Regions from separate parts of the Pectobacterium araliae genome, predicted to be linked through region 1. Evidence: riboswitches for the same ligand, from Rfam matches in the RefSeq annotation. Region 1 holds a riboswitch; each other region holds the start of a gene.

Region 1 (5,757 bases):
GTGCGCCAGATGCTACTCGCCCACCTTGGACGGAGCTTCCGGCAAGGAAAGCACATTCTGCGCATCCTCTACTACCGCCCGTTACACAATTTATTGCCCAGCTCGGCACTGCGACGCTCGGAAATGCACATTGCGCGACAAATATTCAGCGGACTCACCAATATAAATGAGGAAAATGGGGAACTGAAACCCGATCTGGCTCATCACTGGCAGAGTTTATCTCCTCTGCACTGGCGCTTTTATCTGCGTCCGGCCATCCGCTTCCATCATGGTCGTGAACTCACGATGGACGACATCACCACATCGTTATCGCGCCTCACCTCGCTTCCGCTCTTTTCCCATATTGAGGCCGTGACCTCACCGATGCCGTTTGTGATTGATATCCGCTTACACAACCCAGATACGTGGTTGCCGTGGCTTTTAGCCAGCGTACACGCCATGATCCTGCCACAAGAGTGGCAAACGCTGCCGAATTTCGCCCAACACCCGATTGGCACCGGCCCTTATGCCGTGGTGCGCAATAACAGCAGCCAATTGAAGATCCGCGCTTTCGATGACTATTTTGGCTATCGGGCGCTGATTGATGAGGTCAACATCTGGGTCCTACCGGACGAACCGGAAGAAATGCCCGTCTTCGTTCAGTTCCAGTCCGACAATTCTCGTCACGAACAGTTGGAAAGTAGAATGGAAGAAGGCGGTTATTTCCTGTTGTTCGACAAACGCTCGCCGCTGAACAAGCGCCCAGAGACTCAGCAATGGCTCAGGCAGGTATTTAATCCTATTTCGCTGCTCAACCACGCCAATATCAGTAACCAGCGCGACTGGTCACCGGCCTATAGCCTGCTACCGCGCTGGCATCATCATCACCCCGATACGCCACAGTCCATACCCAAAGGACTAACCGACGTCACGCTCACGTTCTATCAGGAGCACCCAGAATACCGGATATTGAGCGAGATTATGCGTACGCTGCTGGCGCAGCAGGGCGTCACGTTGCATGTTCAGACCATCAGCTACGAAGATTGGTATCAGGGTAATGCCGAAAGCGATATCTGGTTTGGTAGCCTGAATTGTTATCTGCCGCTCGAATTCTCTCTGTTTGCGATGCTCTATGAGCTGCCACTGGTGCAACATTGCCTGAACGACGACCTGGATACCGACGCACAGCAGTGGCGTAATAACACACTCTCAATGGCAGAATGGAGTGAAAAACTCATCAAAAGCGGGCAACTGCATCCGCTATTGCATCACTGGCTGCAACTTCAAGGGCAGCGCAGTATGCGCGGCGTCAGGATGAATATGTTGGGCTGGTTTGATTTTAAATCCGCCTGGTTTGCGCCGCCGGAACGCTGAGAGCCTTTCGCTGCCCGACTTAACCCTTTACAATGTGCCGTTCTCAACGGGGTGCGGAAAATTTTTCGCTGAGAAGATACCCGTCGAACCTGATCCGGTTAATACCGGCGAAGGGATTTGAGAGTGCGGCTTATTGCTGCCTCGAAGTCCTTTGCCACCCTATGATTCTCAGGAGTGCAAAGTGTTAAATCAATTATTACACCGTTCAGCCACCGTGCTGAAAACCAGCCTGCCTTGTCTGTTACTGCTCTCAGCATCCGCTTTCGCCAAACCTGCGCTTACCGTTTATACCTATGATTCGTTCGCTTCCGAGTGGGGTCCAGGCCCCGTCATCAAGACCGCGTTTGAAAAAGAGTGTGAGTGCGAACTGAATTTTGTCGCACTGGAGGATGGCGCATCGCTGCTAAACCGCCTGCGTATGGAAGGCAAAAACAGCAAAGCGGACATCATTCTGGGACTGGACAACAACCTGTTGCAGGCAGCGGAGCAAACCGGCCTGTTTGCGCCACACGGTCAGGACACCCGTGCGGTTACGGTGCCGGGCGGCTGGAGCAATAAAACCTTCGTTCCTTACGACTACGGCTATTTCGCGTTTGTGTATAACAAAGACACGCTGAAAAACCCGCCGAAAAGCCTGCATGAACTGGTGGACAGCAATGCACCGTGGAAAGTGATCTATCAGGATCCGCGCACCAGCACGCCGGGGCTAGGTTTGTTGTTATGGATGCAGAAAGTGTACGGCGACGATGCGCCACAAGCCTGGCAGAAGTTGGCGAAAAAAACCGTTACCGTCACCAAAGGCTGGAGTGAAGCCTACGGTTTGTTCCTGAAAGGGGAAGCGGATCTGGTGTTGAGCTACACCACATCGCCGGCCTACCACATCATCGAAGAGAAGAAAGACAACTACGCCGCAGCGACCTTTAGCGAAGGACATTACCTGCAAATCGAAATCGCCGGGCAGTTGGCTTCCAGCAAAAATCCCGAGTTGGCAAAACGCTTTATGCAGTTCATCCTGAGCCCAACCTTCCAACAGGCTATCCCGACGACGAATTGGATGTATCCGGCGGTGAAAACCGACCTGCCTGCGGGCTTCGCGACGCTCGCCGTGCCTGAGAAAGCCATGCAGTTCAGCGCACAAGATGTTGCCGACCAAAGGACGCTGTGGATTCAGGCATGGCAACGCGCCGTCAGCCACTAATCGGCGGACGTCTGTGGCCGGGGCTGCTGGCCACCACGCTGTTAATTTCCGTTGCCGTACTGGCTTTCGGCGCACTGTGGATACAGGCGCCCGAAAGCCAGTGGCGCACGCTATGGCATGACAGCTATCTCTGGCATGTCATTCGGTTTACCTTCTGGCAGGCCTTTCTCTCTGCGCTGTTTTCTACCGCTCCAGCCATTTTCCTTGCCAGAGCGCTGTATCGACGGCGCTTTCCCGGCCATCGCTGGCTGTTGCGCCTGTGCGCGATGACGCTGGTGCTGCCCGTATTGGTAGCCGTTTTTGGCCTGCTCAGCGTTTATGGCAGACAAGGCTGGCTGGCCTCTGCGCTGGGCTGGTTTGACCTGAAATACACGTTTTCGCCCTATGGGTTGCAGGGAATTTTGCTGGCGCATGTGTTCTTCAATCTGCCGCTGGCAACCCGACTGCTATTGCAATCCTTAGAAGGTATTGCCACCGAGCAGCGCCAGCTAGCCGCCAATCTGGGTATGAACAGCTGGCAGCATTTCCGTTTGTTGGAATGGCCCGCCCTGCGCAGGCAGATTTTACCCACTGGCGCATTGATTTTTATGCTCTGCTTTGCCAGTTTTGCCACGGTGCTGTCGCTGGGCGGTGGCCCGCAGGCGACCACCATTGAGCTGGCTATTTATCAGGCATTAAGCTTTGATTACGATCCGGGGCGCGCGGCACTGCTGGCGTTAATTCAGATGGTCTGCTGTCTCGGTTTGGTGCTGCTGAGCCAGCGGCTGGGACGGATTCTGCCCGTTGGCAGCACACAGCAGCTTGCCTGGCGTAACCCGCAGGATAGCGCCTTAAGCCGCCTCACCGACGGCCTGCTGATTGGTGCGCTGTTGCTGCTGGTCGTGCCTCCTTTGCTGGCCGTGGTGGTCGATGGTGTGAACCGCTCATTGGTTTCCGTCCTGCAACAACCTGTGCTCTGGCAAACGCTGTTTACCTCACTGCGCATTGCCTTAGGCGCGGGACTCCTGTGTCTGGTGCTAACCATGATGCTGCTCTGGAGCAGTCGCGAGCTCAAGCTACGCCAAAAGCCACTGTTCGGGCAGTTGATGAACCTGAGCGGTATGCTCATCCTCGCCATGCCGGGCATTGTGCTGGCAACCGGCTTTTTCCTGCTGCTGAATAACAGCATCGGGCTACCGCAATCCCCTTACGCACTGGTGGTGTTCACCAACGCGCTGATGGCCATTCCGTATGCGATCAAAGTGTTGGAAAACCCAATGCTGGACGTTGCCGAGCGCTATAACCGACTCTGTACGTCGCTGGATATTCACGGCTGGCAGCGGCTAAGGCTGATCGAACTCGCCGCGCTGAAACAACCGCTCGCGCAGGCGTTGGCTTTTGCCTGCGTGCTGTCGATTGGTGATTTCGGCGTCATCGCGCTATTCGGCAATGAGCAGTTCCGCACGCTGCCGTTCTATCTGTACCAGCAAATCGGTTCCTATCGCAGCGCCGACGGCGCAGTCACAGCGCTGTTGTTGATGCTGCTGTGCTTTATATTATTTACCCTGATTGAGAAACTGGCAGGCCGTCATGATCGCGCTTGAGAAATTGACCTACTTTTATCAACACTTGCCCATGCGTTTTGATTTTCACGTCAAACCGGGCGAGCGCATCACCATCCTCGGCCCCAGCGGTGCGGGGAAAAGCACGCTGCTGAATCTGGTTGCGGGCTTCCTGATGGCTGACAGCGGGGAATTACGACTGAACGGCGAATCTCACCGCGAGACGCCTCCGGCTAAACGACCAGTTTCGATTCTGTTTCAGGAAAATAATCTGTTCCCTCACCTGACGATTGGGCAGAACATCGCGCTGGGGCTGCACCCCGGCCTGCGGCTCAGTACCGCACAGCGTGAAACGCTACAGCAGATCGCCGATCGGGTGGGTTTGGCGGATCTGCTGGATCGTCTGCCCTCGCAGGTTTCCGGCGGGCAGCGCCAGCGCGCGGCATTGGCACGCTGTCTGGTGCGTCATCAGCCCATTTTGCTGCTAGATGAACCGTTCTCGGCTCTCGATCCGGCGCTGCGTCAGGAGATGCTCGATCTGGTTGAAAGCGTGTGTCAGGAGCGTGAGTTCACGCTGTTGATGGTGTCGCACAATCTGGATGACGCCATGCGGATCGCAAAGCGCACGGTGCTGATCGTGGACGGACAAATTTATTATGATGGATCGACTCAGGCGCTACAGGATGGCAGCGCCGAAGCGTCCACCATCCTGGGAATTTCACGTCCGTCTTCGGATTGAAGAATTAAGGCAAAGCCTGATAGCGCAAGTTGCTGAACGTGACGGCGCCCTCGCCTGAAGCATACAGGGCAGGCCGCAAACTGAGAAAGTCATACGCGACGTTGTGATGATAACCGGACACTTCCATTTGCACCGGATATTTCTCCCACGCTCCCTGATCCGAGGTGCGGGTGTAAAACGTCACGATATGGCGATCGTTTTTCATCCGAATTTGCACCTCATTACCCGTGATATGCGGCAGTTTCTTCTCCGCCCTTTCCAGCCCATAGCGGTGCATGACGGTGCCATCCTGATTAAACGACAGCCCAACGTACAGCTTCGCGTTATAGAACAGCAGTAAACCGGCCTGCGCTCCTAGGGCAAAATTCGCCGTGACTTCAATCTGATAAGCCTGATCGCCGGGGATCATCGTCAGCGGCGCGCTGTCCTTCGGCGACGTGCCTTTTGCTTTCAGGTGCAGCTTGCCGTCTTTAAGCGTGACCCGCTTCAGCTCTTCTGCATTGGCGCGGTAGAAATGCCAGCGGGCTGGAAATTTCTCGTCGGTAAAGCTATCAGACCAGCCGATGCCATGAGGCACTGCCTCGCCGCCTTCCGGCTTGCGAATCGGTTTGCCGGTATCGAATCCAGCGGATGTAAACCAGCCATCATCACCCCAGACGATCGGCTCCAGCATCGCCTGCCGCCCCAGTGTCATAAAGCCGTTTTCATAACCGTGGTACACCATGTACCAGTTTTTATCCGGCCCTTCGATCAGCGTCGCATGCCCGCGCGACCACCATTTCTCTGAACGATCCTGTGTGCGGATAATCGGGTTATGCGGCGAGTTTTCCCACGGTCCGTTGATCGATTTCGATCGGGCGGCAATCACCATGTGTCCCGTTGGCGGCCCAGCCGTTCCACCTTCCGCCAGCACCATGTAGAAGTAA
Region 2 (5,757 bases), 2.2 Mb from region 1:
TGGATGAGCTACTTCAGATACACGGAAGTAAAAGGAGTTCTGGAGAAGATTGACGGCTGGGTCAGGCGTAAACTGCGCAGTCTACTGTGGCGGCAATGGAAACGAACGTATACGCGAGCCCGAATGCTAATGCGAGCGGGCTTGTGTGAAAAGCGAGCGTGGAGGTCGGCGAGTAACCAGCGAGGAGCGTGGTGGAACGCGGGGTCGAGTCACATGAATGATGCGATAAAGACGGCGCAGTTCAGACGACTCGGCTTGATATCACTAGTGGAGCAGCAACGGCAGTTCCAGAGTTAACATGAACCGCCGTATGCGGAACCGCACGTACGGTGGTGTGAGAGGACGGCGGGAGTAATCTCGCCTCCTACTCGATCCTCCCGTTTACCCATTTCCCTACCGCAAACATTCACCGATTCTTCTGATGTCTACCTGCTAATTTAGTGTCTATGATTAACTGCAACGTTTCTGTCTTAACGACAACATCGCAGCCAGAGAAAGATGACATGGAAAAAAATCCAATCACGCTACTGATTTTGAATGGAAAAAGCGCGGGTAATGAAGAACTGCGCGAGGCCATCGATAAGCTACGCAAGGACGGCTATACGCTGCATGTCCGCGTGACCTGGGAATACGGTGATGCCAAACGCTATGTGGAAGAGGCGATTCAGCTCAACGCGGATAACGTGATCGCTGCCGGAGGCGACGGCACTGTCAATGAAGTCGCTGCGGCATTGGCGGTACAGCCGGAAGCGGTGCGTCCGTGTCTCGGAATTGTACCGTTAGGCACGGCTAATGATTTTGCCACCAGCTGTCAGATTCCAATGGAGATGTACAATGCGCTGACGCTGGCGATAAAAGGCCGCGCGACTGCGATTGATATCGCCAAGGTCAACGACAGCCATTATTTCATCAACATGGCGACGGGCGGATTCGCCACGCGTATTACCACCGAGACGCCAGCCAAGATGAAGGCCGCGCTGGGGAGTGCCTCTTACGTGCTGCACGCGCTTTTTCGCATGGACATGCTGCAAGCCGAACGCTGTGAAATTCGCGGGCCAGGTTTTCACTGGTCGGGGGATACGCTGGTTGTCGCGGCGGGAAATGGCCGTCAGGCAGGCGGCGGACAGCAGCTTTGCCCTGAAGCGCTGGTTAACGATGGGCTGCTGGAACTGAGCGTGCTGTCAGCAACCGAGCTGTTGCCCAATATGCTTCAGGCCTGGTTTACTGGCAGCGAAAACCAGAACATGATTTCCGCTACCTTGCCCTGGCTGGAGATCACCGCACCAGACGATATGACGTTTAATCTGGACGGCGAGCCACTTACCGCCAAACGCTTCCACATTGAGGTACTTCCCGCAGCGATCTCCTGTCGACTGCCGCCTCAGTGTTCGCTGTTGGAATAACGACGTGTTTGCTTATTCCCGCTTCAGGCGATTACTGTTTGCCAGATACAACGTCACCAGCAGCAGCAGGATCGCCGCGGAATAAATCAGCGTATCCGCTGGGCTTTTGTGATCGACAATAATCAGGCGAATAATGGCCGTAATGCCGATGTAGATAAAATAGCGCAGCGGGAAGTGATAGCCGGACTGAAAATACTTCACGATCAGCGCAATAAATTCAAAATAAAGGAAATAGATCACGATGCCTTCTATCAACTGATAGGAGGAATCTTTCTCGTTGGAGATCAGCAGCACTTTCGCCAGATGAAACGTTTCCTTGACCAAAAAAATAACCAGAATGGTCGCCAGCGCCAGCAGGCCGATATTGAGTATCGTCTGAAGCGCCTTGGCAGCCATCGCACTGCGAGCAGAACCTGCCATATGTTATCCATCCTATTTCACATTAACGCCAAGAATTCACTGCAAAATAACCGGCCAACCCGCGTACTGTCTATGACAAACACGCTTAATTTAGTTTGAAATTACTGACAAAGATGTCACGCAAAGTACAAGTCAATTTACTTATACCCGTCATACTTCAAGCTGAATGTGCGTTTTACCACCAGCGGTAGAAATGATGAACGGGGCCGATTCCGTGCCCGACCTCCAGCGTGTCGGCATGCTGTAACGCCTGCTGTAAATACGCCTTCGCGGCCTTAACCGTCTCGCCCCAGCTAGCGTGACGCGGTCGCAGTGCCGCTAACGCGGCAGACAGCGTGCAGCCGGTGCCGTGCGTATTGCGTGTATTCACACGCGGTGAGCTAAAGCGCTGCGGATCGGCCTGTCGACTGAACAGCCAGTCTGGGCTTTCCGCTTCGCTAAGGTGTCCGCCTTTCATCAGCACCGCCTGACAGCCCATCGCCAGCAGCGCTTCCCCCTGCTCACGCATTTCCCGCTCGTTGGTGGCCGATGACGTATTCAGCAGCGCAGCGGCCTCCGGCAGGTTCGGCGTAATCAGGGAAACCAGCGGCAGCAGCTCACGACGGATCGATTCCACCGCCTCGGGAGCCAGTAGCGGATCGCCACTTTTCGCCAGCATCACGGTGTCCAATACCACGAAAGGCACGGCGTAATGGCGCAGGCGCTCGGCAACGGCTTCGACAATATCGGTCTGCGCCAGCATACCAATCTTGGCGCTGTCGATACGCACATCGCTCAGCACGGAATCCAGTTGTGCCGCGACAAAATCCGGTTCAATTCGGTAGACGGACTGCACGCCACGCGTATTTTGCGCCACCAGCGCGGTAATGACCGACGTGCCGTAAGCACCCAGCGCGGAAAACGCTTTTAAATCCGCCTGAATCCCCGCACCGCCGCTCGGATCGGTGCCCGCAATCGTCAACGCATTGATACGTTTCATGCCAGTTCCTCCGCGCGCAGGGTATACAACCTATCGAGGAAATGGGGGATAAAACTGCCTGTACCTTGTGATGCTGAAGCTGCCTGCTGCCCCGCTAACGCCATGACATAACACGCCGCCGCCACGTGGGATAAGCGATCGCCGTCCAGAGAAGAAAAACCTGCGACCACCGCCGACAGCGCACAGCCCGTGCCGACTACCCGCGTCATCATGCTATCGCCGCCGGTTACCGCGATATCTCGCTCACCGTCCGTGACATAATCCACCACGCCGGTCACCGCAACAATCGTCCCCACTTGTCGAGCCAGCTCGCGTGCGGCAGGGAGCGCCGCCAGCGAATCATCAGCGCTATCGACACCCCGCCCCTGTGCGGCTAACCCCGCCAGCGCCATGATTTCAGACGCGTTGCCGCGGATCGCCGTCGGTTTCCATGTCAGCAGCTCTCGGCAAAATTCGGTACGAAAGGTTAAACCGCCTACGGCAACCGGATCGAGCACCCACGGCGTATCCACCTGATGTGCACTCTTTACCGCCGCTCGCATCGCATCGGCACGCGAGCGCTCCAGCGTCCCGACATTAATCAGCAGCGCATCGGCCACCGCGCTGAACTGCGCGGCTTCATCGGGATCGACCACCATCGCAGGCGACGCATTCAGCGCCAGCAGCACATTAGCAGTAAAAGATTGCACCACGTCGTTGGTCAAACAGTGCACCAGCGGTGAAGCAGAATGAAATTGGGTGAGCGATATTGCTGCCTGAGCGGCAGAAAAGTCGGCGGGTCGCGTGTTCATAAATCTCCCAACCGGCGTGGAAGAAGGCGGCAACCGGTGGGCATACCGTGACTTCCCTACGCTGGCATTATCCAGTTCAGGTGGTACGGGTATTTCTCAGCCTTCACAAAGAAGGGCACCCCGAGTCATTTAAAATCAAAATGTTGCGATTAATGTTTTATTAATCTTCGATCAGGATAATGCCAGTGGGCAGTATTGTAAATGGACATCCAATCCTACTAGTGTCCAGCGGATATTGACCTTATCCACAAGCAGTGGACTAAACAAGGTTCTGGTTCCCAAACAGTTCCTGACTGATATCACCACAGGTACTCTGAAGAATCAGCGAGTTATCTCCTTTCGCCAAAGAAGTCTGTATTCGATCAAATTTTTATTTTTTTGCGCATTATTGACATTGTCGCAAGCCTTGTCAGACAAGGCTTGCGCATTTATTAACCTTTCGCAATCTAAATTTAACCTCAAAATCAAGCCTTGTACTCAAAAGAATCTCAACTAAAATACACAGCATGTAGTGCATTAATGAAATTAATGCACTACATATAGATATCGCATTAATAACAGGCATAAAAAAACCGGATTCACAAATTGTGAATCCGGCTTATGAAGCATGACCACCATGAGTTTGCAGACTCATAACGTTTGTTAGCCTCACTTTCATTTCTACGGTTTGATTGTGCCGAGCTTGGATGGTCATGTAAATACCAATTAGTGCTCATAAGGAGCTACACATGACAATCTGTAATAAGTCTCATCGATACAATACGGCTTTCATTAACCTGCCAGATGACCAAGGTGGTGAGGGGCGGCATAAATGTTGTGGTTGTGGCTGCGCCTACGATCAAGGATACCAATCAGGTTTATCTCGAACGGAACAAGTCTGGGTAAATTTGCATGTTTTGCCTGATAGCCAAGCGGGCACTGTACGCCATAAAAGCCCGCAAGCAGCATTTGCTGAAGGCTATCGTGATGGTATGCGTGATTCCTATAGCTACGCTGGTTAATGTTGAATGAAGGGGCTTCATGCCCCTTCCGCTTTTAAGGGATAGAAATGGATAAACGTTACCAGGTTTTCGTAAGTTCAACTTTTACGGATTTGGAAGAGGAACGGAAACACGTTATACAGACGCTGATGGAAATGGATTGCATCCCAGCAGGAATGGAGTTATTCCCAGCAATCGATGAAGAGCAATGGGAATTCATAAAAAAAGTAATTGATGATTGTGATTATTATCTGCTGATCATTGGTGGACGATATGGCTCTGTCGCAGAGGACGGTTTAAGTTACACCGAAAAGGAATTCGATTATGCGGTCTCAAAAGGTTTACGTGTTGTTGTTTTAGTACATGAGAATCCGGAAAGTCTACCTTTAGCCAAATCTGAAAAAGACTCTGAGCTCAGAGAGAAGCTCACAGCATTCATAGAGAAGGCCTCAACCAATCGTCTCAGGAAAACATGGGCAACAGCTAAAGATTTACCTGGATTGGTCGCCTTAAGTATGAGTAAAACGATGAAAACTTATCCAGCAATCGGATGGGTGAGAGCCAATCTAACGTCTTCTGAAAATGACTTAAGAGCAATAGTTGATTTACAAAAAGAAAACGAACGGTTAAAAAACGAACTGAAAATGGCAACTTCGAGTCGCAACCAAACGCTTGACTTAAATCTAGCGGATTTCGATGATGTTTTCGATTTTAATTGCCAATCTACTTTTCCTAGAGGGCCACACACAACTGGTGGGATTAAAGTTTGGTCTGTGAGCATGGAATGGAAGGACATATTTCATACAATATCGCCCTACCTCACTAGACATTATCCCGAATCAAGTGTCTCAGCCACAATTGCCGAAACAGCGAAAAAAATCGCAGACAAAGGAGGCACATCCGCTAAAGTTTCCTCTCAGGATCTCAAGACGATAGGCATACAATTGCGCGCATATGATTTCATTAAAATTGAATATTTAAAAACGACTGATGGCAGCATGAATACATTCTGGTCATTAACAGAATCAGGACAGGTTGAGATGCTGAAAACCAGAACGATCAAAAAGCAAAATCAAATTACAACAGAATAAACTATCTCCATTTCGCCCCAAAGATCTGGGGCGAACTTTGTACCTCAAATGGATATTTACAATATTTTTTGTCCCCTCAGATTAAGTAAACAC
Region 3 (5,757 bases), 1.1 Mb from region 1:
GAAATTAACCTTCGCATCTTTAACAACTAATGTTTCCCATACCAAATCGAGAATGCGGCGGTAAACCATCGCGTCTCCGAATTCTGTTTGACGACAAAATTCGTGGTAATTTGGATACATACGTTCACAAAGACATGCCATGAAAGTGACATGTTGCCAGCTCGCCAACTTTTCCAGACGTAAATGAATGGGGTTACGTAACATTTTTATGCTCATTAACGGCGACGGACGGCAGTGTACCTGAAATCACAGTGACGCCCTATGCCTGAATTCCTAAAGTTTTACGACAATACGCTAGCCGCTTGCAGCCGCTGCCAACGCACAAATGCGGGACGATTCGATGCGACAGCATCAGCCCAACGGGTCGGCTCCGGTAAACGGTAGCCGCGCATACAAGATTGCACCCAGTGCAATGCACTATCCTGACTGATCCGATGCCCTGTTGCCACAAACAGCGGATTACAGCGCGCTTTGCTACGCCATACCCAACCAATCTGCTCACTCTTATCCAGCAAGGGCTGTTGGCTACCGACACTCTCAGCCAACGGCTCAAATCGGCCACAAAGCCGACTTTTCGCCACGCCAATCGTGGGAATGTCAACGAGCAGACCAAAATGGCTGGCAACGCCGAGACGACGCGGATGGGAAATCCCATGCCCATCGACAAACAGCAGATCCGGTTTCTGTTCAAGCAACGCCCACGCAGCGAGCAGCCCAGGACATTCACGAAACGAAAGAAAGCCGGGGATATAGGGCATTGTCGTGCTGATACGCGCAATCCTGTATTCTACCAGTTCTAACGAAGGATAGCGCATTACCGCAATTGCGGCGCGAGTGACCGAACCTTCTTGCTCAAAGCCAACATCCGCGCCCGCGATAAACGCAGGCTGTTCAAAAGGTAGATCGTCGTACCGAATCACATCAGAAGCGCGGGCCAGCTGTTCGGCCCGCAGCTGTTGTGTATCAATCACATCACCTCCTGTGAATCATGCGTGATAAGCGCGGGACAACCGATGCACGGCCTCAACAAAAACGCCCGCATGCTCCGGCGGCACATCCTGATGAATGCCGTGGCCCAGATTGAAAATATGTCCATTGCCTTGCCCAAACCCAGCGAGGATCGAGGCGACTTCCTGCTCGATCCGTGCCGGATCGGCATATAACATTGAGGGGTCCATATTTCCCTGTAGCGCAACTTTATCGCCTACACGACGGCGTGCATCGGCAATGTCACTCGTCCAGTCCAGCCCCAGCGCATCGCAGCCTGTTGCTGCCATCGCCTCCAGCCACTGCCCTCCGCCCTTGGTGAAGAGCGTCACGGGCACTCGGCGACCTTCATTCTCGCGCTGTAAACCATCCACGATTTTATGCATGTAATGCAGGGAGAACTCTTTGTAGTCTCGTCCACTCAGCGCGCCACCCCAAGTATCGAACACCATCACCGCCTGCGCACCCGCGCGAATCTGCGCGTTGAGATAAAGAATGACGCTATCTGCCAGTTTATCCAGCAACAGGTGCAGCGTTTTAGGCTCAGCGAACATCATTTTCTTGATGACGGTAAACGCCTTGCTGCTACCGCCTTCCACCATATAGGTGGCCAGTGTCCACGGACTACCCGAGAAACCGATAAGCGGCACGTCACCGGCGAGGTTTTTACGGATCGTCCGCACCGCGTTCATCACATACCCGAGTTCCTGTTCTGGATCGGGAACAGGCAGTTTAACCACATCGGCATGCGACGTGATGGGAGAGTGAAAACGTGGACCTTCCCCCGCGTCAAAATAAAGCCCTAAACCCATGGCATCAGGGATAGTGAGAATGTCAGAGAACAGGATCGCAGCGTCCAGCGCATAACGCCGTAAAGGTTGTAGTGTGACTTCACACGCCAGCTCTGCATTTTTGCACAGTGACATAAAATCACCCGCCTGCGCACGCGTTGCCTTATATTCCGGTAGATAGCGCCCCGCCTGACGCATCATCCACACCGGGGTGACATCGACAGGTTGGCGCAATAACGCCCGCAAATAGCGATCATTTTTCAGGTCGGTCATGTTCTCTTCCTTTCAGCCTCACGACGGTTCTATACCAGATAGATGTGATGAAGCGGATGCGTTATAAAACGAACGTGTTATGAAACCAACACATTAATTAGCGTAAATAGTACCACGTCAGCCTTCGTTCTCGTGATGAGCACGGCACAACACTACTGTATCTTCGATAAGTCGACGTGCCACGGTGCCCAGCGGAGGCAACAGCGGAAGTTGGTCATAGCGGAACCAGTCTGCGTCACGCAACTCTTTCGGATCGTGCTTGATGTCTCCACCCGCATAATCGGCTGTAAATGCCATCATCAGCGAATGAGGGAATGGCCAAGGCTGCGAACTCACGTAACGCAGGTTTTTTATCTGAATTTGGCTCTCTTCCATCACCTCACGTACAACCGTCTGTTCTAGTGTTTCGCCCACTTCCACAAACCCAGCCAGCACGGTGTACATGTTCCCGCGATGCCGATTATGCTGCGCTAGCAAAATTTCATCACCACGGCGAATCGCGACGATGATACAAGGCGCGATCTGCGGATAATAGCGTTCTCTGCAGTGGTGACATAAGCACGCCAGCTCCGTTTTGCTCCGCACCATTTCATGGCCGCAGTAACCACAAAAGCGATGGGAGCGATAGAATTCAGCAAGTTGTACGCCTCGCCCCGCCAGTTGGAATAAGCCCGCGTCTTGATCGAGCAGTTGGCGAACCGATACCATGCCAGTATCCCGCCCCTGGCAAACCAGCCAGACAAGCTGCCCTTGCCATTCACCGATTTGACGAGCTACTTTCCCCTGTAACGACCACGCCGTCGCCGTTCCGCGCGGTAATTCTCCTTGGGGTAGCCAGATTTGTACTGCATCGCTCACTACCCACCAGCCGGTTTCATCACCTTTTAGCGTCTGTTCCATATCTTTTTATTGCTCCACTGCCACTTCACTGGCATTTTACATTCAGAGTGATTACATAAGTTTTATAACTGGGATTTCAGTTATTTCTTACCGTTCACGGAGTCAACAATGCTAAACCAGCTACAAAGTCTGACTGAATACGTTGGTGGCAATAATGCGTTAATCGACCAATGGCTACAAGCGCGTAAGCAGCTTCTGGTGGCTTACTATCATCTGGTTGGCATCAAGCCGAACAAGGAAACGCTTTCTCTTTTGGATGAAGAGGCATTGGATAATTTTTGCCAGAATCTGGTGGACTATCTTTCTACTGGGCACTTTCATTTATACGAAAAGATGCTGCATGAAGCCGCGACGCACAGCGAACAAGTCTTAGCGCTTTCCACCCAGCTCGACCTCGCCCTGCAAAATAATACGCAGCAAATTATGACGTTTTACGATAGCCATCTGGCGGCAGCCATTGACCATGATAACTGCCTCGAATTCCAGCAGGCACTTTCCAGCGTCGGCGAAGCATTAGAAGAGCGTTTTACGTTAGAAGACAACATGATCAAGCAGGTTTACGATAACTAGTCGTCATTTGACGTTATTTAAGAACATCATCACACACTGGAAAGGCAAAAGCGGCACGCTTTGACATCCGCGTTTTGCCGACATACAGTGTAGGGGTTTTATTGACCCGTTTAACAGACGGGCAAATCTTGTCGGAGTGCCTAGCGTGCTCGTGTTTTGTTTTACGAAATCAATCGTTATGACGAAACTTATGAGCGCACAGGCTGAGACCGTTAATTCGGGATCCGCGGAACCTGATCGGGTTAATACCTGCGAAGGGAACAAGAGTAATGCACTTCATTGAGCCCAAGGCTGTGTATTCCCACATACCTGCTCTGACGCTCAATATCATTATTACTCCCTCCGGCTCCAGACAAGCAATCTTCCCTTTACGTCTTACAGGAACTTGCTATGTCTACAGAACCCTTGTCTATAAAAACCTCGTCGGTAAAGACAGAGTTATCTACAGCATCCAAATCTGGTCGCCGTGAACAGCGTGCCGCCGCCCAGCAGTTTATTGAAACCTTACAGGGAACCGCCTTTCCCAATTCCAAACGCATTTACCTTACAGGCTCACGTGACGACATCCACGTACCGATGCGGGAGATTCAGCTTAGCCCGACGTTACTTGGCGGCAGTAAAGACAACCCCCAATACGAACCCAATGAGCCAATCCCGGTTTACGATACGTCAGGGCCTTATGGCGATCCGGCTGCGCAACCCGATGTCCGCGTTGGGCTAGCGAAGCTGCGCGCCAGCTGGATTGCAGAACGTCACGACACCGAAGCGTTATCCGGCGTCAGCTCCGACTTCACCCAACAGCGTCTGGCGGATGCGGGTCTGGATCATCTGCGTTTCGAACACCTGCCACGTCCGCTGCGTGCCAAAGCAGGAAAACGCGTCACCCAGCTCCACTATGCGCGGCAGGGCATGATTACGCCTGAAATGGAATTTATCGCCATTCGCGAAAATATGGGACGCGAGCGTATCCGCGGCGAGGTGCTACGCCAGCAGCATCCGGGGCAAAGTTTCGGCGCTCTCCTGCCGGAAAACATCACGCCGGAATTTGTCCGTCAGGAAGTGGCTGCCGGGCGTGCCATTATTCCCTCAAACATCAATCACCCCGAATCGGAACCGATGATTATCGGCCGTAATTTTCTGGTGAAGGTTAACGCCAATATCGGCAACTCCGCCGTGACATCTTCCATCGAAGAAGAAGTGGAAAAACTGGTCTGGTCTACCCGCTGGGGCGCGGATACCGTGATGGATCTCTCGACTGGCCGCTATATTCACGAAACGCGCGAGTGGATTCTGCGTAACAGCCCCGTACCCATCGGGACAGTACCGATCTATCAGGCGCTGGAAAAAGTGAACGGCGTGGCGGAAAACCTGAACTGGGAGATGTTCCGCGATACGCTGCTGGAGCAGGCGGAACAGGGCGTGGACTATTTCACCATCCACGCGGGCGTGCTGCTGCGCTATGTGCCGATGACCGCCAAACGCCTGACTGGCATCGTCTCACGTGGCGGTTCCATTATGGCGAAGTGGTGCCTGTCGCATCACAAAGAGAGCTTCCTGTACGAACATTTCCGCGAAATTTGTGAAATCTGTGCGGCTTATGACGTCGCGCTGTCGCTGGGTGACGGCTTACGTCCCGGCTCCATTCAGGATGCCAACGACGAAGCCCAATTTGCCGAACTGCATACGTTAGGTGAGCTGACCAAAATTGCCTGGGAATATGACGTACAGGTGATGATCGAAGGCCCCGGCCACGTTCCGATGCAGATGATCCGCCGCAACATGACCGAAGAGCTGGAACACTGCCACGAAGCGCCATTCTATACGCTCGGCCCGCTGACGACCGATATCGCACCGGGTTACGATCACTTCACCTCTGGCATCGGTGCTGCCATGATCGGCTGGTTTGGCTGCGCGATGCTCTGTTACGTCACACCGAAAGAGCATCTTGGTTTGCCGAACAAAGAAGACGTCAAACAGGGGCTGATTACCTATAAGATCGCCGCCCATGCCGCCGATCTGGCGAAAGGCCATCCCGGCGCGCAGATCCGTGATAACGCCATGTCAAAAGCGCGCTTTGAATTCCGCTGGGAAGATCAGTTCAATCTGGCGCTCGATCCGCAAACCGCACGCGCCTACCACGATGAAACGCTGCCCCAGGAATCCGGCAAAGTCGCCCACTTCTGTTCCATGTGCGGCCCTAAATTCTGCTCGATGAAAATCTCACAGGAAGTACGCG

Evidence for each region. A riboswitch is a leader RNA that binds a small molecule or an ion and turns the genes downstream of it on or off. The one in region 1 is predicted to bind thiamine pyrophosphate.
Region 2: linked by a shared signal. The riboswitch ahead of thiM (hydroxyethylthiazole kinase) and the one ahead of thiB (thiamine ABC transporter substrate binding subunit) in region 1 are both predicted to bind thiamine pyrophosphate.
Region 3: linked by a shared signal. The riboswitch ahead of thiC (phosphomethylpyrimidine synthase ThiC) and the one ahead of thiB (thiamine ABC transporter substrate binding subunit) in region 1 are both predicted to bind thiamine pyrophosphate.

The regions. Positions count from the first base shown of each region.
Region 1 covers NZ_AP028908.1:649,317-655,073, reverse strand. The annotation lists gene sgrR (HTH-type transcriptional regulator SgrR) at 1-1,353, shown strand, start outside; TPP riboswitch at 1,391-1,487, shown strand; gene thiB (thiamine ABC transporter substrate binding subunit) at 1,568-2,551, shown strand; gene thiP (thiamine/thiamine pyrophosphate ABC transporter permease ThiP) at 2,527-4,134, shown strand; gene thiQ (thiamine ABC transporter ATP-binding protein ThiQ) at 4,121-4,831, shown strand; gene AACH44_RS02930 (family 43 glycosylhydrolase) at 4,836-5,757, opposite strand, start outside.
Region 2 covers NZ_AP028908.1:3,119,019-3,124,775, forward strand. The annotation lists gene ltrA (group II intron reverse transcriptase/maturase) at 1-297, shown strand, start outside; gene yegS (lipid kinase YegS) at 504-1,403, shown strand; gene psiE (phosphate-starvation-inducible protein PsiE) at 1,416-1,823, opposite strand; gene thiD (bifunctional hydroxymethylpyrimidine kinase/phosphomethylpyrimidine kinase) at 1,999-2,802, opposite strand; gene thiM (hydroxyethylthiazole kinase) at 2,799-3,593, opposite strand; TPP riboswitch at 3,630-3,726, opposite strand; gene AACH44_RS14200 (hypothetical protein) at 4,322-4,594, shown strand; gene AACH44_RS14205 (DUF4062 domain-containing protein) at 4,642-5,664, shown strand.
Region 3 covers NZ_AP028908.1:4,211,212-4,216,968, forward strand. The annotation lists gene AACH44_RS19125 (YjaG family protein) at 1-204, opposite strand, end outside; gene nfi (deoxyribonuclease V) at 282-971, opposite strand; gene hemE (uroporphyrinogen decarboxylase) at 987-2,051, opposite strand; gene nudC (NAD(+) diphosphatase) at 2,169-2,951, opposite strand; gene rsd (sigma D regulator) at 3,060-3,521, shown strand; TPP riboswitch at 3,644-3,798, shown strand; gene thiC (phosphomethylpyrimidine synthase ThiC) at 3,912-5,757, shown strand, end outside.